4 regions of the Vibrio glycogenivorans genome follow, and region 4 is predicted to be linked to each of the others. Evidence: predicted binding sites of a transcription regulator. Region 4 holds the regulator's gene; each other region holds the start of a gene.
What was found. The regulator CRP, encoded in region 4, controls carbon source genes, mostly activating them, when cyclic AMP is high. The targets are predictions, from matches to a motif close to TGTGANNNNNNTCACA.
Positions count from the first base shown of each region.

Region 1: ACSTTG_RS03575 (NupC/NupG family nucleoside CNT transporter) is a predicted target of CRP. The motif match lies at 2,528-2,543, and genes of this name have one in related genera.
Region 2: nagE (N-acetylglucosamine-specific PTS transporter subunit IIBC) is a predicted target of CRP. The motif match lies at 2,521-2,536, and genes of this name have one in related genera.
Region 3: malT (HTH-type transcriptional regulator MalT) is a predicted target of CRP. The motif match lies at 2,617-2,632, and genes of this name have one in related genera.

Region 1 is NZ_JBPVIS010000001.1:796,157-802,200, reverse strand. Features, by position in the region: gene ACSTTG_RS03595 (alanine/glycine:cation symporter family protein) at 1-602, shown strand, start outside; gene yaaA (peroxide stress protein YaaA) at 709-1,485, shown strand; gene ACSTTG_RS03585 (DUF5363 family protein) at 1,517-1,687, shown strand; gene ACSTTG_RS03580 (TatD family hydrolase) at 1,674-2,483, shown strand; gene ACSTTG_RS03575 (NupC/NupG family nucleoside CNT transporter) at 2,687-3,949, shown strand; gene ACSTTG_RS03570 (XapX domain-containing protein) at 4,356-4,526, shown strand; gene deoC (deoxyribose-phosphate aldolase) at 4,728-5,504, shown strand; gene deoA (thymidine phosphorylase) at 5,574-6,044, shown strand, end outside.
Region 2 is NZ_JBPVIS010000009.1:5,218-11,261, reverse strand. Features, by position in the region: gene nagC (DNA-binding transcriptional regulator NagC) at 1-1,032, opposite strand, end outside; gene nagA (N-acetylglucosamine-6-phosphate deacetylase) at 1,035-2,171, opposite strand; gene nagE (N-acetylglucosamine-specific PTS transporter subunit IIBC) at 2,655-4,142, shown strand; gene glnS (glutamine--tRNA ligase) at 4,353-6,023, shown strand.
Region 3 is NZ_JBPVIS010000018.1:11,936-17,979, forward strand. Features, by position in the region: gene ACSTTG_RS21955 (glycogen/starch/alpha-glucan phosphorylase) at 1-2,257, opposite strand, end outside; gene malT (HTH-type transcriptional regulator MalT) at 2,832-5,540, shown strand; gene ACSTTG_RS21965 (NAD(P)-dependent oxidoreductase) at 5,764-6,044, opposite strand, start outside.
Region 4 is NZ_JBPVIS010000010.1:94,807-100,850, reverse strand. Features, by position in the region: gene ACSTTG_RS18520 (TIGR02444 family protein) at 1-335, shown strand, start outside; gene ACSTTG_RS18515 (hydrolase) at 393-1,370, shown strand; gene ACSTTG_RS18510 (YheU family protein) at 1,455-1,664, shown strand; gene ACSTTG_RS18505 (phosphoribulokinase) at 1,744-2,613, shown strand; gene crp (cAMP-activated global transcriptional regulator CRP) at 2,850-3,482, shown strand; gene ACSTTG_RS18495 (DUF1338 domain-containing protein) at 3,567-4,370, opposite strand; gene astD (succinylglutamate-semialdehyde dehydrogenase) at 4,419-5,888, opposite strand; gene astA (arginine N-succinyltransferase) at 5,903-6,044, opposite strand, start outside.

The DNA.
Region 1 (6,044 bases), on a different contig from region 4:
CAAACGCAGCCGCTTCTGCAACGCCTTATCCGCCGCATCCTGCATCTCAAGGTTATGTTCAGATGCTTGGCGTGTTTATGGACACTATCGTGATCTGTTCAGCGACAGTGGCGATCATCTTGATGTCGGGCGAGTACTTAGGCACTGAAACAGCGGTTACGGGTATTGAGCTAACTCAGCGCGCAGTGAGCTCGCAAGTAGGTGACTGGGGCGCGGTGTTTGTCGCGGTAGCGATCTTCTTTTTCGCCTTTACCTCGATCATTGCCAACTACTCATACGCTGAGACGAACCTGATCTTCCTAGAGCATAACCACAAAGGTGGCCTAGGTCTGTTCCGTCTTGTGGTGCTTGGCATGGTCATGTTTGGTGCAGTGGCTTCACTGCCTGTGGTATGGGCGCTAGCCGATGTCTCTATGGGCTTGATGGCGATTGTTAACCTGGTGGCCATCCTATTGCTTTCAGGTATCGTGGTGAAACTGGCTAAAGACTACAACCGCCAGTTGTCTGAGGGTAAAGTGCCAACCTTTGATGCTAATGACTTCCCTGAGCTGCAGTCTCAGCTTGAAGAGGGCATCTGGGATAACAAACAGCCAAAGCAGTAAGCGATAGCTGTTGCCGATTGAAATGATTGAGAAAGCCATGCAGACAACGCATGGCTTTTTTTATAGTCTATTGGGATAAGAAAAAAGATTATAAGGAAGTGTTGTTATGCTTATCGTTGTTTCTCCAGCTAAAACGCTCGATTATGAGTCGCCACTAGCGACGGAGCGCTATACTCAACCTGAATTGATTGAGCACTCTGCTGAGCTGATCGAAGAGTGTCGTAAACTGACGCCGGCCGATGTCAGTGCGCTGATGAAGGTCAGTGACAAGATTGCAGGCCTCAACGTAGCGCGCTTTGAGCAGTGGAGCGAGAGCTTCACCCGAGACAATTCGCGCCAAGCGATCTTAGCCTTTAAAGGCGATGTCTATACTGGTTTAGAGGCGCAAACATTGGATGAGGCAGGGTTTGATTATGCCCAGCGTCACCTGCGTATGCTGTCAGGCTTGTATGGTCTACTCAAACCACTGGACTTGATGCAGCCTTATCGCTTAGAGATGGGCACCAAGCTTGCCAATGGTCGCGGGAGCAACCTGTATCAGTTTTGGGGTGAGATCATCACCAATAAGCTTAATCAGGCGGTTGCTGAGCAAGGGGATGACATCTTGGTTAACTTGGCTTCAAACGAATACTTTAAAGCGGTTAAGCCAAAACAACTGGCAGCGAAAGTGATCACGCCCGTGTTCAAAGACTGCAAAAATGGTCAGTACAAGGTGATCAGTTTTTACGCCAAAAAGGCGCGCGGCATGATGGCGCGTTATATCATCGACCATCAGGTGAACACTATCGAGGCGCTGAAGAACTTTGATGTTGCCGGCTACTATTTCGAGGCAGCAGAATCCACCGACACCGAGTTGGTGTTTAAGCGCGAAGAGCAACAATAGATGTAACAGCCAGCGGTCAAGGAGGCGATGTATGTGGAATCGGTTTAAGCAATGGTTAGCGCGTGGTATTGCACGCTACGATGTGTGGTGCCAATCACTCGGTCTCACGCCAGAGAATAAACGCAGTTGCGTTCCGTACCGCCGCGATCCTGCCTTAGATCCCAAAACGACCGGTACATCTAAGTCCAATGACGGTCAATAACAATCAGATTGAGGGAGCCAGTCTCCCTCTTTTCGACACCCATTGTCACTTTGACTTTGCGGTGTTCGAGGCGCAGTTTGACGAGCACCTTGCCCGCGCTCAACAACAAGGGGTGCAGAAAATCATGCTGCCCGCGATTGGACCGCAAAACTGGCAGCGACTCGATTCACTCAGCCAACGCCACGGTGCGATACACTGGGCGCTCGGCTATCATCCAAATTTTCTCACCACAAAACCTCTCAATCTCACCCCATCTCTTTCCAAGGCTTTCGACCAAGCAAAGCAAAAACCACTCGCAATAGGAGAATGTGGCTTAGATGGTTTGACCGATATTGATGCGCAAGTGCAACAAGAGGTACTGCAATCTCATCTCGATATTGCTAACGAGCTTGAGATGCCGGTGATCTTGCACTGCAGGAAGGCACATAACGAGCTTTTACGCACCTTGAAGCATACTCCGGTCAAAGCGGGTGGAGTGCTGCATGGCTATTCTGGCAGCTATGAGTTGGCGATGCGTTTTGTTGATAAAGGGATAAAAATTGGTGTCGGGGGTGTGATCACTTATCCGCGAGCAAACAAAACTCGCAATGCAATCAGTGCCTTGCCAAACGATTGCTTAGTGCTCGAGACCGATGCCCCTGACATGCCCCTGAATGGATTTCAGGGAAAACCTAATCACCCCAAGCGTTTGCCGCTGATCCTCAACACAGTTTGTGATCTAAAGCAAACGGATACGCAAACGATTGCCTCACAGTTTTGGCAAAACTCTCTAGAATTGTTTTCAATTTGTGAATAGTCTCGAAATTTTCTGTGTTTTAGAACTGCTCAATTAAACTTGGGTGTGATCTGTGTCACATATTTAGTTGTGCGTGTCATGAATACCCTAAAAAAGTGTGAGGGTGGCATTACTTTCTACCTAAAGTGATGAGTATAATTGCGCCGCTTTTGAGCTTCACTATCTAATCGCCTAACAAATAACCTATGAGGAAGTCATAAACTATGAGCGTGTTTATGAGCCTGGTTGGTATGGCTGTGCTACTTGGTATCGCCCTTGCACTGTCAAGCAACCGCAAAAAAATTAATCTACGAACTGTTGGTGGTGCATTCGCTATCCAATTTCTGATCGGTGCCTTCGTACTTTACGTCCCTTGGGGTCGTGAACTACTTGCTGGTTTCTCAGCAGGTGTACAAAACGTAATCGACTACGGTAAAGACGGTACTGGTTTCCTATTTGGTAGCCTAGTTAACTTCTCTGTTGACGGTATCGGCTTCATCTTTGCGTTCCAAGTACTGCCAACACTAATTTTCTTCTCTGCACTTATCTCAGTACTTTACTACGTAGGTATCATGCAGTGGGTCATCAAGGTTCTTGGTGGCGGTCTGCAAAAAGCACTAGGCACGTCTCGCGCCGAGTCTATGTCTGCAGCAGCAAACATCTTTGTTGGTCAAACTGAAGCTCCTCTAGTTGTACGTCCATTCGTACCTCGCATGACTCAATCTGAGCTATTCGCGGTAATGTGTGGCGGTCTAGCTTCTGTTGCTGGTGGTGTACTAGCGGGTTACGCATCTATGGGTGTGCCTCTAGAGTACCTAGTAGCAGCATCATTCATGGCAGCACCAGGTGGTCTACTGTTCGCTAAGATCATCATGCCTGAAACTGAGACGCCAAACGACGACCTAGACTCTGACATCGACGGCGGCGACGACAAGCCAGCTAACGTTATCGATGCAGCGGCAAGCGGCGCGTCTGTTGGTCTACAACTGGCTCTAAACGTTGGTGCAATGCTACTAGCATTCATCGGCCTAATTGCTCTTGTTAACGGCGTACTTGGCGGCGTTGGCGGTTGGTTCGGTATGCCTGAACTGACTCTAGAACTTCTTCTAGGTTGGATCTTCTCGCCTCTAGCGTTCCTAATCGGTGTGCCATGGGATGAAGCCGTACTAGCGGGTTCTTTCATTGGTCAAAAACTGGTTGTGAACGAATTCGTTGCTTACCTAAACTTCGTACCATTCGTGGGTGAAGGCGCTCAAATTGTTGAAGCGACAGGTCAAGTAATGAGTGAGAAGACAGCTGCAATCATCGCATTTGCACTATGTGGTTTTGCGAACCTTTCTTCTATCGCAATCCTACTAGGTGGTCTAGGTGGTCTAGCGCCAAACCGTCGTCACGACATCGCTCGTATGGGTGTTAAAGCCGTGGCAGCAGGTACGCTATCTAACCTAATGGCAGCAACTATTGCTGGTCTATTCCTATCTTTCTAATCGCTTAGAAGATCTGTATAGACGTTAAAAAATCGCCCCGCAGCACTTCCATGCTGCGGGGCTTTTTTAGGTGCGAGGAGCGGGTTTCACTGCGTTCCGAGGAGCGAGGAGACCCAGCGTGTGATACGCCCCTCGCTCACCTTGGCGTAGGGCTGAGCCTGTACCGGCTCTTTTACAGGTGCTAGGTGCGAGTCTCACTGCGTTCCGAGGTGCGAGGAGATCCAGCGCGTGATGTACTCCTCGTACCCCGTAGGGCAAAGCCCGTACCCGCTCCTCGCCCCTATATTTAAGGCAAACGTTTAGCCTGAAATTTTTTGAGATACAAACCGTTTGCTTTTTTCATTTGGCTACAGGGCCGCGACAAATATCTATACTCTGAGTATCGATAAACAAACAGGTAACACACATGAACGAAGTTCTCCTTGCCACCGTCGCGGGCTTTGCGGTTGGAATGCTCTTTACTGCCATTAAACTGCCAATCCCAGCGCCGCCGGTTTTATCTGGTGTGATGGGCATCGTTGGCGTCTATCTTGGCGGCCTCTCATACCAGTGGATTGTTGAGCGATTTTTTAGCTAAACAAACCAGAGATAGCGATGGGGTGTTCTTACCGCACGAGAGAAAAGTAAACGTGCCCCTAGCGGTGAAAAGGAAATCAATTGCTCAAGCGAGCGCTTGAGCAAGTCTTCAAGGAACCAAGTCCGTTCATCATTAGCAGCCAAGTTGTGCATCAGGAGTGCGCTTGGCTGAGATAATTTTGAATATTGATCGGAGATAGAAATGAGCGATTTAAAAACAGCAGCACTGCGTGCATTAAAACTAATGGATTTGACCACACTGAATGACGATGACACCGACGCTAAGGTGATTCAGTTGTGTCATGATGCAAAATCAGCAGTAGGCAACACTGCAGCAATCTGCATCTACCCTCGCTTTATTCCTATTGCGAAGAAAACTCTGCGCGAACAAGGCACGCCAGACGTTCGCATTGCCACAGTCACTAACTTCCCACACGGTAATGATGATATTGAGATTGCCGTGGCTGAGACCAAAGCCGCCGTTGCTTATGGCGCCGATGAGGTTGACGTCGTGTTCCCATACCGCGCGCTGATCGCAGGCAATGAAGAAGTCGGCTTTGAGCTAGTAAAACAGTGTAAGGCGGCTTGTGGTGATGTGCTGCTGAAAGTGATCATCGAAACGGGTGAGCTGAAAGAAGAGGCGCTCATCAAAAAAGCCTCACAAATCTGCATTGAGGCGGGTGCTGACTTTATCAAGACCTCTACCGGTAAAGTGGCAGTCAATGCAACCCCAGAGTTCGCGCGCATGATGCTCGAAGTGATCCGTGATATGGGCGTGGCTAAGACCGTAGGCTTCAAGCCAGCTGGCGGCGTACGCACCGCAGAGGATGCCGCTCAATACTTGGCGATGGCCGATGAGATCCTCGGTGATGACTGGGTAGATGCACGTCACTACCGCTTTGGCGCATCAAGCCTTCTAACCAACCTACTGAATACATTAGACGTTACCGACCAAACGGCCGATCCTTCAGCGTACTAACGCAAGGTTGCAGGGGGGCTTGCCCCTCTGCTTGAGTCTGATAGCCACGCTATAACGTGGGAGGCAATAATGTATTTACCTCAAGAGATCATTCGTAAAAAACGCGATGGCGGCATCCTAAGCGACGAAGAGATCCAATTTTTCATTCAAGGCGTCGCCGATAACAGCGTGTCAGAGGGGCAGATTGCCGCCCTAGCGATGGCGATCTGTTTCAATGAACTCTCGATGCAAGAGCGCATTGCCCTGACCTGTGCCATGCGCGATTCTGGCATGGTGATCGACTGGAGTGCTCAGCAGTTTGGTGGCCCGATTGTGGATAAACACTCCACGGGCGGTGTGGGGGATGTGACCTCGCTGATGCTCGGTCCCATGGTGGCGGCCTGTGGTGGCTTTGTGCCGATGATCTCAGGACGTGGACTTGGTCATACTGGTGGCACGCTGGATAAGCTTGAGTCGATTCCTGGCTACGACGTGACCCCGACCAATCAAGTGTTTGGTGATGTCACCAAAGAGGCGGGGGTTGCTATCATTGGCCAAACC
Region 2 (6,044 bases), on a different contig from region 4:
CTTGGTTATATCCCCGGCAATCAGGACTTTTTGCGGGTTGAAGAGGTTAATCGTGATCGCGATGGCTTTACCTAATTGGTTACCCACCCGCACCAGGCTCTGTCTAGCCAGCTCGTCACCGAGATTGGCATGCTGGCAGACATCGTCAACTGTGATGCTGTCGAGTGTGGCGAGACTGGACTGATAGCCCTGATGAATCAGTTTGCGCACTCGCTCTACAATCGCTGGATTAGCCGCGACCGTTTCCAAGCAACCAAAATTACCACAGTGGCACTGCTCGCCAAGGGGGTCTATCTGGATATGACCAATCTCTCCCACGTTGCGATTGAAGCCTAAAAAGACCTGACCATTGACGATGATTCCTGCACCGGTGCCGCGGTGAACACTGACTAGAATCGAGTCTTGGCAGTCCTGGCTCGCGCCAAAGTAGTGCTCAGCCAGCGCCATGCTGCGCACATCGTTGCCGACGAAACACTGAACCGAGAATGTCTGCTCAATAATCGCAGACAGTTCTAAGTTATCGATGTCCATATTGGGCATGTACTCAACCACCCCGCTCTCGGGGTTGACCAACCCTGGCAGGATGACACCGATGGCGATCAGCTGTTCAATATGCGCCGCGTACTCGGCGATAAAGTGACGGATAAAACCGATCACGCCGTCCATCATTTCGTCTTGCTCAGTGTAATAGAACTCATGGTGCGTATCGGCGAGCAGGGCACCACCGAGATCAAACAAACTCAGGTGAACGTAATCTCGGCCAATACGGACCGCAATTGAGTGGAAATGAGCGACTTCTGTTTGTAGAGAGATGGCTCTTCGCCCACCAGTCGAGGCTTGCTGTGCGACCTCTTTGATCAAGCCCCGCTCGATCAGCTGGCGCGTGATTTTAGTGACGCTGGCTGGTGCAAGTTGACTGATTTCAGCCACTTGGATACGAGAGATCGGGCCTTGTTGGTCAATCAGCCGATACACTGCGGCGCTATTAAGCTGTTTTACTAAGTCTACGTTACCTATCTGTGCGCCATTCATGCTCATATTTGCTCGTATTTTCCATTAACTATATTGGCTTGGATACAAAAGTGGTCATCAAACACGGTCAAATTAGCCACCATGCCCTGCTTGATTTGACCAAGCTGGTTGTCGACATTGATTGCTCGAGCGGGATAGAGTGTGGCCATGCGCAGAGCCTCGTCTAGCGCAATACCAACCCGCTCAACCGTGTTTTTCACCGCTTCTATCATAGTGAGGGCCGAGCCCCCGAGTGTGCCATTCTCATCCACACACATACCATCTCGGTAATATACTTTCTTGCCGACAAAAATAAAGTGATCCATCTCTGTGCCTGCAGGAGCTGTGGCGTCGGTCACTAATACCAACTTGTCAGTCTTGATTTTGTGCGCGATGCGTATGTTGGCATAATCGACATGGAAGCCATCCGCTATCACACCCGCATAGACCTCTGGCGAGTCATAGATGGCACCGACCACACCTGGCTCACGACCGGTCATTGGTGTCATGGCGTTGAAAAGATGAGTAGCGAAGGAAATACCGTTAGCAAAACTGTCCATCGCCTCGCGATAGGTGGCGTTGGTATGGCCTATCGCGACAACGATACCTGCCTGATTTAGGCGCTTAATATGCTCAGCGTTATTGTGTTCGGGCGCGAGGGTGACCTTACGTACTATATCGGCGTTATCGCAGATGTAATCGATCATCGCGTCGTTAGAGGGGCGAATAAAGTCAACATTATGAATGCCTTTCTTGGCCACATTCAGATACGGCCCCTCGAGATGCAAACCAAGGGAGTGATTTTGATGCTGATTGTGGTAATCTCGCGCGGCAGCGACGGCTTGGCGCATGTCCTGATCTGACGAGGTGATCAGCGTCGGCAGGAAACTGGTGCAGCCTGATTTGAGATTGGCTTGGTGCATGATGTGCAGCGTCTCAGGGGTGATTTGATCATTGAACATCACCCCACCACAGCCATTAAGTTGTAAGTCGATAAAGCCGGGGCTGAGGTTCGCACCGTCGAGGTCGACACAAGGCGTGTCGGCTGGTATGTCGTATTGTAAGCATAGCCCTGCGATGCGATCCCCCTCGACAAGCACTGCGTGGTGGGTCAAGACGTCAGTACCCGTGAAGATTTTACAGTTGGTGAGCGCGTACATGAGTAAATCCTTTGTTTAATCAGCGAGTGAGCGAGGGACGTTGGCAAGTGCAGACTGCTTTAGATTGGTATTAGCAGATGGTTATCAGCGATAAAGCAACTTTACTCACGCAACAAATTATGTCTGTTAGCCAGCGAGGCGCCTAAGCGCTATCGGGCAGTGTATAGGTTTTGCTAAGATCATCAAACGTAATCTTAGCTTAATTCATCTATGCCTATATTATTCAGTGGTTTAATAATAGATGCCATCTGACTATATTGACTACTATACGCAAAACTTTGCGTTAATTTGCATCTTAAAATAAGTTTTATGATCTGGCTAGCAGAAACCCGATATTTCACCTTTTACAGGTGATTGTGATCACATTTGGCACGGTTTTAATTTGCGGAGCGAATTTATCGCCGTAAACTGAAATGGACTAAATTGAGCGACTAAAAAAAGTCCTTCAAACGGAATACGATAATTTGACAGGGGGAACAGACGGTGAACATTCTCGGATATTTTCAAAAGGTAGGTAAGGCACTGATGGTGCCAGTGGCAACCCTGCCTGCAGCGGCGATACTTATGGGTATCGGTTATTGGATTGATCCTCAGGGTTGGGGGGCGAACAGCGCTTTGGCCGCCTTTTTGATTAAGGCGGGCGCCGCGATCATCGACAATATGTCGGTATTGTTTGCTGTCGGTGTGGCGTATGGAATGTCAAAAGACAAAGACGGCGCGGCGGCGCTGGCGGGCTTTGTTGGTTTCTTGGTTGTGACGACCTTGCTCTCTCCTGGAGCGGTTGCTCAGATCCAGGGCATTGACCCATCACAAGTACCAGCGGCGTTCTCTAAGATTGAGAACCAGTTTGTCGGTATCCTGGTTGGTATTATCTCCGCCGAGATTTACAACCGCTTTTCTACTGTCGAGTTACACAAAGCCCTGGCCTTCTTCTCTGGTAAGCGCTTGGTGCCTATCCTGACCTCTTTCGCTGGTATTCTGATAGCGTTCGTTTTGATGTACGTCTGGCCAACGATTTACGGCGGTTTGGTTAACTTTGGTGAATCGATCCAGAGCATGGGCTCAGTGGGGGCGGGTATCTATGCCTTCTTTAACCGCTTGTTGATCCCAGTTGGTCTGCACCACGCATTGAACTCGGTATTCTGGTTTGACGTAGCGGGTATTAATGACATCCCTAACTTCCTTGGCGGTGCAAAATCTCTTGCCGAAGGCACGGCGGTTGTCGGTGTGACCGGTATGTATCAGGCTGGCTTCTTCCCGATTATGATGTTTGGTTTGCCGGGCGCAGCGCTGGCCATCTACCACACATCAAAGGCGGAGAATAAAAACAAAGTTGCCTCTATTATGTTAGCGGCGGGTTTTGCTTCCTTCTTTACTGGTGTTACTGAGCCGCTTGAGTTCTCATTTATGTTCCTTGCGCCAGTGCTTTATGTTCTGCACGCATTGCTCACCGGCGTGTCGGTGTTTATCGCCGCCTCAATGCAGTGGATTGCCGGTTTTGGTTTCTCGGCCGGTTTGGTGGATATGGTGCTATCAACGCGTAACCCTCTTGCGGTCAATTGGTATATGTTGATTATCCAAGGCCTAGTGTTCTTTGGTGTCTACTATGCAGTGTTCCGTACTGTAATCTTGAAGTTTGGTCTAAAGACGCCTGGACGTGAAGATGAAGAGGACTCTGCCGAGACGGGTTCTGAAAATGCCTCTGAGCTTGCAAAGCAATACCTCAAGGCACTGGGTGGTCATCAAAACGTACAGGGCATTGATGCGTGTATTACCCGTCTGCGCTTGACCATCAAAGATACCAGCGTGATTAATGAGAAGACACTCAAAGATCTGGGTGCGATGGGCGTGGTGAAATTAGGTGCCAACAACGTTCAGGTTATCTTGGGCCCCCTAGCTGAGATTGTCGCCGGTGAAATGAAGAACATTCCGGTTGATGAAGACCTGTCGGTAGTGCCTCTGCCACAGTAATCTGTGAGTTTCCTTTTAGCGATGGGCCCCTTTAGGGGCTCATTTTGTTTTTGAAGCGGCATTCTGAGGTTACTCGGGTATGCGTTGAAACTACATCTTAGGGTTACTTGGGTATATTAGGTTGTGTTTGGCTGCAGAATCATGGATTATTAGCAGATACGCCCTGAGAAAGGGGCTTGAGAAGATAATTAAAAGATTGAGGTACTCTTGATGAGTGAAACTGAAACTCGTCCATCGAATTTCATTCGCCAAATCATTGATAAAGATCTGGCCGACGGAACACATAATCATGTTCATACGCGTTTCCCACCGGAGCCAAACGGCTACCTGCACATTGGTCACGCGAAATCGATTTGCTTGAATTTCGGAATTGCTCAGGACTACCAAGGTCAGTGTAACCTTCGCTTTGATGATACCAACCCAGAAAAAGAAGACGTGGAATACGTTGAGTCGATCAAAAACGACGTGAGCTGGTTGGGCTTTGATTGGTCGGGCGACATCTGTTACTCATCAAACTACTTTGACAAGCTCTACGGTTACGCGGTTGAGCTGATCGAAAAGGGTCTGGCTTATGTTGAAGAGCTAACGCCAGATGAGATCCGCGAATATCGTGGTACGCTGACTGCACCGGGTAAGCCAAGTCCTTATCGCGATCGCAGCGTTGAAGAGAACCTTGCGCTATTTGAAAAGATGCGTGATGGCGGCTTCGAGGAAGGTAAGGCGTGTCTACGTGCCAAGATCGACATGGGCTCATCGTTCATGGTGATGCGCGATCCAGTGCTTTACCGCGTTCGCTTTGCTCACCACCACCAAACGGGTGATAAGTGGTGTATCTACCCAATGTACGACTTCACGCACTGTATCTCAGATGCGCTGGAAGGTATCACTCACTCACTGTGTACGCTTGAGTTCCAAGACAACCGTCGTCTATACGACTGGGTATTGGAAAACATCACGATCGACTGCCAGCCGCGTCAATACGAGTTCAGCCGCCTGAACCTTGAATACACGGTTATGTCGAAGCGTAAGCTGAGCCAGTTGGTCACCGAGAACCTGGTATCAGGCTGGGATGATCCGCGTATGCCGACCATTTCTGGTCTGCGTCGCCGTGGCTTTACCGCTGCGTCAATTCGTGAGTTCTGTAAGCGTATTGGCGTGACCAAGCAAGAGAATATGATTGAGTTTGGCTCGCTTGAGTCTTGTATTCGTGATGATCTTAACGAGAACGCGCCACGTGCAATGGCGGTGTTGGACCCAATTAAGATCGTTATTGAGAACTACGACCAAGGTAAAGTGGAAGAGCTGACGGTAGCCAATCACCCGAACAAGCCTGAAATGGGTGAGCGCACTGTGCCGTTCACACGTGAGGTGTGGATTGAGCGCGATGACTTCCGCGAAGAAGCCAACAAAAAGTACAAGCGCTTGGTGCTAGGCAAAGAAGTTCGCCTACGTGGAGCTTACGTGATCAAGGCTGAGCGCATTGAAAAAGATGAGCAGGGCAACATCACGACGATTTTCTGTAGCTATGATGCTGACACGCTAGGTAAAAACCCAGCCGATGGTCGTAAGGTGAAAGGTGTGATCCACTGGGTATCGGCAGACAAGGCCCTACCTGCTGAGATCCGTCTCTACGATCGCCTGTTTACCGTTGCAAACCCAGCCGCGGCAGATAACTTTGCTGAGACGATTAACCCAGAGTCACTGGTGAAGGTAAATGGTTTTGTCGAGCCAAGCCTAGCAACTGCTGCCGCTGAAGCGGGCTTCCAGTTTGAGCGTACCGGTTACTTCTGCGTTGATTCTAAGGACTCGACTCCAGAGTCATTGGTATTCAACCGCACGGTTGGCCTGCGTGATACTTGGGCTAAGATCGAGTCGAAGTAAGCTTTAAGCTACTCTGTTGAA
Region 3 (6,044 bases), on a different contig from region 4:
CACCGTCTAGCAGGCTGTCGTACGTGGCACGTAGTAGACCTGGTTGACCTGGAGTGAACTCATCGCCTAGTAGTAGGTCTAGCGACGCTTTCAGTAGTGGGTCTGCGTGGTAGTAATCAAATGGGTTGTAACCGGCTGCTTTCACGCGGTTAACGCCATCTACGTCTAGACCGAAGATGTAGATGTTCTCATCACCCACTTCTTCACGGATCTCAACGTTCGCGCCGTCCATCGTACCGATAGTCAGTGCACCGTTAAGTGCCATCTTCATGTTACCCGTACCTGAAGCTTCTTTACCCGCCATTGAGATTTGCTGAGACACGTCCGCTGCTGGGATGATGATCTCCGCCATGCTCACGCGGTAGTCAGGAATGAAGACTACTTTCAGCTTGCCGCCTAGACGTGGGTCGTTGTTCACCTTCTCAGCAACCTTGTTGATAGCGAAGATGATCTCTTTCGCTAGGTGGTAACCTGGTGCTGCTTTCGCTGCGAAGAACACAACGCGAGGGACCATGTCGAACGTTGGGTCGTTCAGTAGACGGTGGTACAGAGACAGTACGTGGATAAGGTCTAGGTGCTGACGCTTGTACTCGTGTAGACGCTTGATTTGCACGTCAAAGATAGCGTTAGTGTCTAGCTCGATGCCCATGTTGTCAGCAACCCAATCAGCCAGACGCTGTTTGTTTTGCTTCTTCACGGCCATGTACTCTTTCTGGAACTTAGCGTCTTCTGCAAACTCAGCAATCGCCTCTAGCTGCTCAAGTTTTGCAGGCCACTCAGTACCAATTTTCTCTGAGATAAGTGCAGACAGACCTGGGTTACAGAACTTCAACCAACGACGTGGCGTGACACCGTTTGTCACGTTGTGTAGACGCGTTGGGTACATCGCGTGGAACTCTGGGAATAGGTCTTTCTTAACCAATTCTGAGTGCAGTGCTGCTACGCCGTTGACTGCGTAAGAGCCGATCACACATAGGTTCGCCATGCGCACCATGCGGTGGAAACCTTCTTGGATGATCGATAGCTTCTGCTGCTTCTCAACATCGCCAGGCCACATTGCACGAACTTCTTTTAGGAAGCGGTGGTTGATCTCGTAAATGATCTCCATGTGACGAGGAAGTAGACGCTGGATCAGTGACTCAGACCAAGTCTCTAGTGCTTCTGGCAGTAGAGTGTGGTTGGTGTAAGCGAACGTGTTCGAGCTGATTTCCCACGCCTCTTCCCAGCATAGGCCTTTCTCATCGATAAGGATGCGCATAAGCTCTGGGATAGCAATCGTTGGGTGCGTATCGTTAAGCTGGATAGTCTCTTGCTTAGGCAGGTCTTGTAGCGTGAAACCCGCTGCTTCGTGACGACGTAGGATATCGCGTACCGATGCCGCAGAGTGGAAGTACTGCTGCATTAGACGCAGTGTTTTACCTTTCTCGTGGTTGTCGTTCGGGTAAAGAACTTTAGTGATGTTACCCGCATCGATCAGCGCGTGCTGCGCTTCGAAGTAGTCACCGTTGTTAAAGCTCTCTAGTGAGAATGGGGCAATCGCCTGACATTCCCAAAGACGCAGTGGGTAAACTGTGTCTGACTCGTAACCGACAATTGGTAGATCCCATGGCATCGCTTTTACGGTCATGCCCGGTACCCATTTACGTACTTCTTTGCCATCTTGGTTGACAACCTCAACGCGGCCAAAGAAACCGATCTCTTGCGCCAGCTCTGGACGAGCGACTTCCCAAGGGTAGCCCTCAACACAACGCCATGCATCAGGCGCTTCTTGTTGACGACCGTCTTCGAATGACTGTTTGAATAGACCGTACTCGTAGTGCAGACCGTAACCCACTGTTGGGTACTCTTGCGCTGCACAAGAATCCATGAAACAAGCCGCTAGACGACCTAGACCACCGTTACCCAGTGATGGGTCACGCTCTTCTTCTAGAAGGTCAGTTAGGTTTTGACCTAGCTCTTCCATGGCTTCCGTGATTTCTTCGTAAAGACCCATGCTGATCAGGTTGTTACCTGTCAAACGACCAATCAGGAACTCTAGAGATAGGTAGTTCACGCTTTTTGCGTTCTTGATCTTTGGATCTTGCTCAGTTTGTAGCAAGTCAAAAGTAGTTAGCTCAGCTAGCGCACGACCCATTGCTAGGTACCATGCACGTGGCGAAGCAGTTTCTACTGTCGTTGCGTAAGTTGCTGAAAGGTGTTTTTTAACGTCAGCTTGAAATGCAGCTTTATCGAAGTTTTGTTGTTGAGTAGGTTTCATTACAGAAATCTCACTTATTTGGTTTTAATCCATCTACCGCATATCGTGCATTCTCCCCTTGAGCAAAACATCCTCCCGTTAGAGGCGGAGGATAGGAGGAGAATACAGGGCGTAGAGCCTATTACTCTGTCAATAAAGTGATCCGAATCGCACTAGGGCCACTTTTTGCCAATTTTGTGTTGAGACTGATCACACTGGTGTTCAATTAATCATCAATTTGTTTTCACAACAGAAAAATCGGCGACAAAGTGGTGAAGGCTAAAATTCCAACCTTGATCACAAACATTCCTATTGCTGGCTTATTGAACTATCAAAGCAGTGCAACCAATTTCAAATATAGAGATCAATACTGCACAATCTGTGACCAATAGCTCAATTTTGGGGCGTAGATAGCGTTATAAGAGGGATTGATGCAAAAACGCGGGCTAGATCAATATGCCGCTTAACCGTAATTAAGTACCATGTCATTACGCTGGTCTAATCACATTTTTCGCAAAAAGAAAAGTGATTGATTAAAAACAAAAAAATAGAGACATCGACAAAACGATGCGCAAATACTTAGGGTAAGAACACGATGTGGATTCCATCAAAACTAACTCGTCCGGGCCGCCTGCACAATGCGATTGCCCGCCCAAGAGTTCTCGACTTACTGCAAGGTGCGAACTGCTACAAACTCGTCCTGTTTCGTTCTCCTGCCGGGTATGGCAAAACCACGATGGCGGCACAATGGCTCGCCGATAAGCATAATGTCGGCTGGTATAGCGTCGATGAGAGCGACAACGACCCGTTTCGATTCATCAACTATTTTCTTCAAGCGCTGAACAAGGCCACCCATAACTGCTGTCCAAACGCACAAAAGCTGGCGGAAAAGCGCCAGTTCTCCTCGCTACACTCGCTATTTGGTGAGGTCTTCACTGAGTTGAGTAACTTTGGCGAGGAGTGCTATGTGGTTATCGACGATTATCATCTGATCAATGACGATGAGATCCATGAATCGATGCGCTTTTTCCTCAAACACATGCCGGATAACCTCACCCTAGTGGTGACCAGCCGCGCTGCGCCGCCACTTGGCACCGCTAACCTGCGTGTGCGTGACCTAATGATTGAGATTGGCAATGAGCTGCTAGCGTTTGATACCGAAGAGACAACGCGTTTCTTTAATCAACGTGTGGATGACGGTATCGATGATATGACCGCCACCAATCTGTGTACTTATGTTGAAGGTTGGCCATCTGCATTGCAGTTGATTGCCCTTCAAGCCCAGCATCAGCAGCGCACGCTGGCCCAAACCGCTGAGTCGGTCTCGCAATTTAATCACGCCCACCTATGGGATTACTTGATTGAAGAGGTGTTTGACCTGCTTGATCAAGAGACGCGTCAGTTCTTGCTTGAGTGTTCTGTCCTGGATCACTTCAACGATACCTTGGTCTGCACGCTGACCAAGCGCGAGGATGCGCTGAGTATGCTTGAGTCGCTTAACCGCTATGGCCTATTTGTTTACCCACTTGAGGGTGAGCAGAACTGGTATCGCTTCCATAACCTATTTGCGGAATTCCTTGCCCACGAGCGTCTGGCGCGTATTCCGCAAAAAGAGAGCGAATTGCACCGCGCAGCAGCGCAAGCTTGGCTGGAACAGGCGATGCCGCATCGCGCTCTGAGCCACGCACTGATCTCCAATGACACTGACCTAATGGCGACCATTTTGCGCGAGCACGGCTGGAAGATGTTTAACCAGGGCGAGTTGGAGTCGCTTGAGAAAGCCATCAACTCGCTCTCTGCTGAGCAGCTCTACACCGTGCCGAAACTGTGTATGCTACAGGCTTGGGTTGAGCAGAGCCTAAATGGCTACAACAATGTTGGTCAGCTGGTGGCCAAAGCCTCTGAGCAGATGGAGCACTATAACGTTACTCTCTCCACCAAAGAGCAGGGTGAACTCAACGCGCTGAAAGCTCAGGTAGCGATTAACCACAATGAGCCGGAGAAAGCCCTTGAGCTGGCCGAGCTGGCCCTTAGCCAGCTTGACCACACGGTGTATCGCAGCCGCATAGTTGCCACTTCTGTCGTTGGCGAGGTTAATCACGTTACCGGTCAGCTTAGCCGCGCACTGCCGATGATGCAGCAAACCGAGAAGCTCGCGCGTCAATACCAGGTGTATCACCAAGCCCTGTGGGCGATGCTTCAGCAAAGTGAGATCTTGATTGCTCAAGGTTATGTGCAAGCCGCTTACGAAGTGCAAGACAATGCGTTCAAACTAATTGAGGAGCACCAGCTACACCAAGTACCAATGCATGAGTTCCTTCTACGCCTGCGTGCTCAACTCCTTTGGTGCTGGAACCGCCTCGACGAGGCTGAGGTCTGCGCCTATAAGGGATTAGAAGTACTCGGCAAAGAGTCGGATAACCGTAACCTGCACTCCTACTCTATGCTGGCGCGGATTGCGATTGGTCGCGGAGAGCTGGACAAAGCTGCTAAATTCATCAAGCAAATTGAACATTTGATGAATCAGTCGACCTACCACGTTGACTGGACTGCTAACGCATCTCTATCGCTACTACTGTTCTGGCAAGCACGCGGGGATAACGCGGCAATTGAAAAATGGCTTGAGACGACTACGCGCCCGACTGAGGCGTACAACCACTTTACCCAACTTCAGTGGCGTAATATCGTGCGCGCGCATATCAACCTGGGTCAGTTTGGTCAGGCGAAAGAGACCCTGACCTTCTTGCAGCAGCAGGCGGACGAACATCAGCTTGTGACCGACATCAATCGCAACCTGATCATCGAAACCATCCTACTCGCGTGTCGTGGTGATGATGAGCAGGCCAAAGAGAGTCTTAAGTACGCCCTTGAGATGACCAATCAAACCGGTATCTTGGGCAACTTCCTGGTAGACGGTAATAAGATTGGTCATCTGCTAGAGAAACTCACCCATAAGGCAGAGCTTGGCGATCTTGAGCGTCACCGCGCGCAGCAGTTGATGAAAGACATCTCAACCACGCAGCGCAGCCGCTCAGTGCACTTTGACGAGGAGTTTGTTGAGAAGCTGGTCAATCACCCGAATATTCCGGAATTAGTCCGTACCAGCCCGCTGACGCAGCGTGAATGGCAGGTGCTTGGTCTTATCTATTCAGGCTTTAGTAACGAGCAGATTGCTCAGGAGCTGGATGTCGCGGGGACAACGATCAAAACCCACATTCGTAACTTGTACCAAAAGCTCAACATCGCCAATCGTAAAGAGGCGATCCGCACCGCAGAGAATCTGCTTCAGTTGATGGGTTACTAAGTCCACCTCCTCCCCTACCCCAGCATGCTAGGGGCGGGGAGCGAGTACGCTGCGCTACGAGGAACGAGGAGTTTGGAGTTCAATGAAATTAAGTCGATAAAAAACACTTATTTGCTGCTAGCTTTTACCGCTGAGCTAACAACAACTCCAAGACTCCTCGAACCCCGCGCCTCGAAACTCGCACCCTGCAGGGGCTCCGCCCCTGAGTTTTACAGTGTAAAACTTAAGCCTGCTGTTGTTTCAGCGCGCGGATCAGCACCGAGGTATCCATTCGATTATCGCCTTGGGCGCTAAGTTGGCGGTATTGCTCGATGACTTTACTGGTGAGTGGCAGGGTGAGTCCTTGACGCTCGGCCTCATCCAAGCAGAAGCCTAGGTCTTTGATCATCCAGTCGATGGCAAAGCCAAAGTCGAACTTATCTTCGGCCATGGTAACGCCGCGATTTTCCATCTGCCATGAGCCAGCCGCGCCATGTTTGAGGCAATCGACGACCGTGGCGATGT
Region 4 (6,044 bases):
TCGATGAGCAGCAACTCACCCTTCAATCGCCTGATTGGCAGGCCTTAGAGCATAGCCTTGCGCGTACTGAGAGCCTGCTACACAGCTATCGTGGGTTACGTCGCAAGCTTAAGACCACAACTAACGATACACTGTACCGAGAAGCACTACAGTTCGAATTACAATTAGAAAGACAACAGCAAGCCGACCTGGTCGACTGCATCAATCACCTGCCACTATCACAGGGCAGCGAAGAGAGCCTTACACTAACGTACTGTAAGCATCTTGGTGCAGAGCATCTACAGACGGCCTTTGCTAAGCCAGTGGACGCGTTGTCAGGCTCACCATTGCGTTAAAAACTGTTTTTACCAATGCATCAGCCAGTCAACCCAAGCAACAAGGACAGCTGCAATATGCCACAATTCATTGCCGCAACAGGGTTGAAAAACCCACACGCTCAAACTTTACTACCACGGATGATCCGCAAAAAGGCGCTGTTTGAGCCGATCTGGCAGACGCTGACCACGCCAGACGGCGACTTCCTCGATCTCGCCTGGAGTGAGCAACCCGATACCGAAATGGCAAAAAGCAAGCCTATCTTCGTCCTATTCCATGGCCTTGAGGGGTGTTTTTACAGTCCCTATGCCAATGGCTTGATGAAAGCCTTTGCCGATGATGGCTGGCTGTCGGTGATGATGCATTTTCGTGGCTGCAGCGGCAAACCGAACCTGCAAGCCAGAGCGTATCACTCCGGCGAGACCGAAGATGCACGCTTGTTTCTTGAAACAGTCCGTCAGCAGTTTCCCACTAACCAACTGGTCGCGGTCGGGATCTCGCTTGGCGGTAACATGCTGGCCAATTATCTGGCGAAGTATCAAGACCAATCCTTGATTGACGCCGCGACCATTGTCTCAGCTCCTCTCGACCTCGCTGCCTGCTCTAATCGTATTGAGCAAGGCTTTTCTCGTGTTTATCGCAACTACCTTCTCGGCTCACTCAAGCGTAACGCCCTGCATAAGCACCACCTTATCAAGGGCGAGTTAAAAGTCACTTACCAGAGCATTAAGCGAGTCACGCGCCTGCAAGACTTTGATGACTTGATCACCGCCCCTCTGCATGGGTTCAAAGATGCCGAAGATTATTATCAGCAATGCTCTGGTATCAATCATCTCAAGGCGATCACCATCCCGACCTTGATCATCCACGCCAAAGATGATCCGTTTATGACCGATGAAGTGATCCCGAAATTTATCCTGCCTAGCAACATCGATTATCGGCTGTTTGAGCACGGCGGTCATGTCGGCTTTCTCAGCGGCAGCTTGCTAAAACCGACATTTTGGCTGGAAGAGGCACTGCCTGCCTATTACGAATGCCTAGCAAAAACGGCATAATAGCGGCCACTGAGCCCAAGTTTTCTCTCATCACACATAGGGAAGCTTGGGCAATATTAATGATCAGCAACAAGAGAGGTCGTCATGATCATTCCGTGGCAAGAGATAGAGACAGAGACTCTAGATAACCTAGTGCGTGAGTTTGTGTTACGTGAAGGCACCGATTACGGTGCGCAGGAGATAAGCCTAGATCACAAGGTCGAGCAGGTAAAAGATCAGCTCCGTAACGGCCAAGCGGTGATCGTGTTTTCAGAGCTACATAACACCGTCGATATCCAAGTTCGAAAATTCTAATCCCGCTTCTCGCCATTTAACCATGGGTACGCTAAGGTTAGTTTCTCAAAAGATATAACTACTTAAGACAGGGAATGTCATGTCAGCTAAGCATCCGATTATCGCGGTGACCGGCTCCTCGGGCGCCGGGACGACCACCACGTCAGAAGCCTTTCGCAAGATGTTCAACATGATGGACGTTAAGCCTGCATGGGTCGAAGGCGACAGCTTTCACCGCTTTACCCGCCCAGAGATGGATGTTGAAATCCGCAAAGCGCGCGAACAAGGCAAACACATCAGCTACTTTGGCCCACAAGCCAACGACTTTCCGGCTTTGGAGCAGTTTTTTCGTCGTTATGGCGAGGAGGGACAAGGTGAGGTTAGGCGCTACCTACATACCTTTGATGAGGCGGTACCTTACAACCAGATGCCAGGCACGTTTACCCCTTGGCAGCAGCTCGCCGATGACACCGATGTACTCTTCTATGAGGGGTTGCACGGCGGTGTGGTCGATGGTGAGGTCAACGTCTCCAAGCACGTCGACTTTTTGATTGGCATGGTACCGATCGTCAACCTTGAGTGGATCCAGAAGTTTGTCCGTGACACCCGTGACCGTGGCCACTCGCGAGAGGCGGTGACGGACTCTATCGTGCGCTCGATGGACGATTACCTCAACTACATCACGCCGCAGTTTTCACGCACTCATATTAACTTCCAGCGTGTACCCACGGTCGATACCTCAAACCCACTTAACGCTAAGGGCATCCCGAGCCTTGATGAGAGCTTTGTCGTCATCCGTCTGCGCGGATTCAAGAATGTCGACTTCCCTTATTTATTGGCGATGATTGATGGCTCATTTATGTCGCGGCACAACACCCTCGTCGTGCCGGGAGGTAAGATGAGTTTTGCGATGGAATTGATCGTGCGCCCTATCCTGCAGCAACTGATCGAAACTGGGAAAATAGGATAACTGTGGCCATTCACCATACTGACTTCTCAGTACGTGATCAGGTGCACAAAATATGGGTAAATTTCGGTCAACTTACCCCATCAAAATCAAGAAATCGTCGCCGAAAAACGGTACTATCTCGTATGAATTACAAGATAGCTTGCAGCATGTGTCGTGAGCACTTATGCTACTATCCTAGTCAAGGCTTAGCGCAATATGGATAGCAGCAAGCATACCCTGCAGAGGAAGATATATTTATGGTTCTAGGTAAACCTCAAACCGACCCAACGTTAGAATGGTTCTTGTCACACTGTCATATTCATAAGTACCCATCAAAGAGCACGCTGATTCACGCTGGTGAAAAAGCAGAAACTTTGTACTACATCGTAAAAGGCTCTGTAGCGGTACTTATCAAAGATGAAGAAGGTAAGGAGATGATCCTTTCTTACCTTAACCAAGGTGATTTCATCGGTGAACTTGGTCTCTTCGAAGAAGATCAAGAGCGTACTGCTTGGGTACGTGCTAAATCACCATGTGAAGTTGCGGAGATCTCGTTTAAGAAATTCCGCCAGCTAATTCAAGTCAACCCAGATATCCTAATGCGCCTTTCTGCGCAGATGGCAAGCCGCCTTCAGGTGACAAGCCAAAAAGTAGGTGATCTGGCCTTCCTTGACGTAACTGGCCGCATTGCACAGACGCTACTTAACCTAGCGAAACAACCTGATGCAATGACTCACCCAGACGGCATGCAGATCAAGATCACTCGTCAAGAGATTGGTCAGATTGTTGGCTGTTCTCGTGAGACGGTAGGTCGCATCCTGAAGATGCTAGAAGAGCAGAACCTGATTTCTGCCCACGGTAAGACTATCGTGGTTTACGGTACGCGCTAAGCTAACCGCTGTAAAACCTTTAACACCAAGCCACCTCGGCTTGGTGTTTTTTATGCCCTTGCCAATCCCCCAGCAAGGGCATAGTTATTGATCGGTACTCTCAAAAATCTTATCTGCCGATGCGGCGACAAAGCCGGAATAAAGCCCACCACTCACGGTTGGGTAACGCTTAGCAAACTCGTAAAACCCTCCGGGTATCTCGAACTCTCCATCATCAAACGCCACCACGACTTTATCAGCCATGGTTGACGACTGCTCAAGCAACACATCCGGTGAGCCTTTCACCTCACCACCAGCTTGGTTGATGATAAATCCCGCTTCGACTAGATGCTGATTGACCTCACTCACCTCACCAAAGCGCTTGAGCTGGTTAACACTGACCGTAAAGTGATTGGCGCCATAACCGTGTGCCGCCAACCAAGCCGCATATTCACTTTCCTGTGCCAACTGCTGATAGTCACGGTAACTGAGCGACCATAATCGCCCCGCACAAAGGAACTCTGCACCCTTTAGTTTATCCACTTCGATCTGCGCGATTAACTTGGCCACAATCGCTTGCAGGGACTCGGAGCACTCTTGCACCTTGAGTTCACTGATAAACACCTTAGGCAGAGTTGGGTCTGGGTGCTCATAGTGCTTGGCGAACAGCTTCTTAGCGCTAAACAGATAGTCACCGCCGGGCTCATAACCCAGAGCCAAAAACGGCCTGGCCAGCGTCTCAAGACTAACCGGGTCAAGATCAAACGTTCTCAGTGCTATATGGTCGTTAATAAGTGGTGCGTCTTCTTCAAGCAACTGATGAATACGAGCCGCTGAGGGGCACAGGCGAGCCGTGTAGTCGCGCCATAGCCACTCAAACAGTGCGGTAACACGATTTTCAGGATGCATATAACCTCCTATCACCGATATCAAATAAGAATGCGCCGCACCAAGCTCTTAGCCTAAATCATCAAGATAAATACCTGGACTGAGCGTTGCAGGCAGCACTGGCTCATCGCCCTCCATCGAGGCCATCGGGTAAGCGCAGTAATCCGCGGCATAATAGGCACTCGGGCGTAAGTTACCCGATGCGCCGGGACCGCCAAACGGCGCGTCACCACTGGCACCAGTGAGGGGGCGATTACGATTCACGATCCCAGCGCGGATGTGGTCAATAAAGTAGTCCCACTCACCATCATCGGTTGAAATCAATCCCGCCGATAGGCCATAGCGAGTCTGATTAGCGATCGCCACAGCGCGCTCTAAATTATCGTAGCGGATCACCTGTAGCAGTGGCCCAAAGTACTCCTCATCGGGCAGCGCACCAATCGCGGTCACATCGATAATACCGGGAGAGACAAATGCATAGCCCAAGGACTTAGCCTGCAGCAGTGACTGTCCCCCCATGGATATCAGTTTATCGTGCTGCTCAAGGATCCGCTCGGCGGCTTGCGAGGAAATTTGTGGCCCCAAAAACGGAGCCGGATCATCGAACGGTGACCCTATAATCAGCTTGCTTGTCGCCTTAACAACCGCCTCGAGCAACTCATCGCCGCGGTCGCCATACGGCACAATCAATCGACGCGCACAGGTACATCTCTGTCCTGCACTCAGAAAAGCCGACTGCAGTATCGTGTACACACTCGATGACAGCTCACCAAACTGACTTGAAACCACCAACGGATTATTTCCCCCCATCTCAAGTGCCAACATTTTCTCCGGCTGACCTGCAAACTGGCGATGCAATAAGTGTCCCGTATCCGCACTGCCAGTAAACAGCACGCCATCAATTCCTTGTGCTTGCGCGAGAGCAACCCCAATGCCTTTGCCCCCTTGCACTAGGTTAATCACCCCGGCGGGTAATCCTGCCTCCTGCCACAGTTGCATCACGACCTCAGCGCTTTTCGGTGTCAGTTCCGAGGGTTTAAACACCACAGTATTACCCGCTAAAAGCGCAGGGACGATGTGCCCATTTGGTAGGTGTGCAGGGAAGTTATAAGGGCCAAATACCGCCATGACCCCATGCGGGCGGTGACGAAGCACAACTTGACTGCCATTGGCTTCTCGTTGATGTTGCCCAGTCCGCGCTTGGTAGGCCTGAATAGAAATGGCCACCTTGCCCACCATGGCGGCGACCTCAGTGCGCGTCTCCCACAACGGTTTGCCAGTTTCCTCAGCGATCACACTGGCGATGCGCTCACTGTCAGCGCGGACCCGATCCGCAAAGCGCGTCAAGATGGCTTCACGCTCAGGCAGGGTGGTTTTTTTCCACGTAAAAAATGCTTGTCGTGCCGCTATCACAGCCAAGTCGACTTGCTCAGCTGAGGCGCTGTGGCCGCGCCAAATAACCTCATCACTGTACGGCGCAGTAGAGACCAGTTCATCGCCATCCCCACTTACCCACGAACCTGCAATCCAATGTGTCATCGGCGACTCCTTGTTTATTGTGCGTGCATGCGAACCTTATCGCCCTCCAAAACGCGCAGGGCGTCAGCGACTTGCGCGGTGAGGATCACTCGGCCTTCATCAGCATCGAACGCCGCCTTAGCCGCTGTAGCGCGAAAATCGCTAAAGCTAGTATTG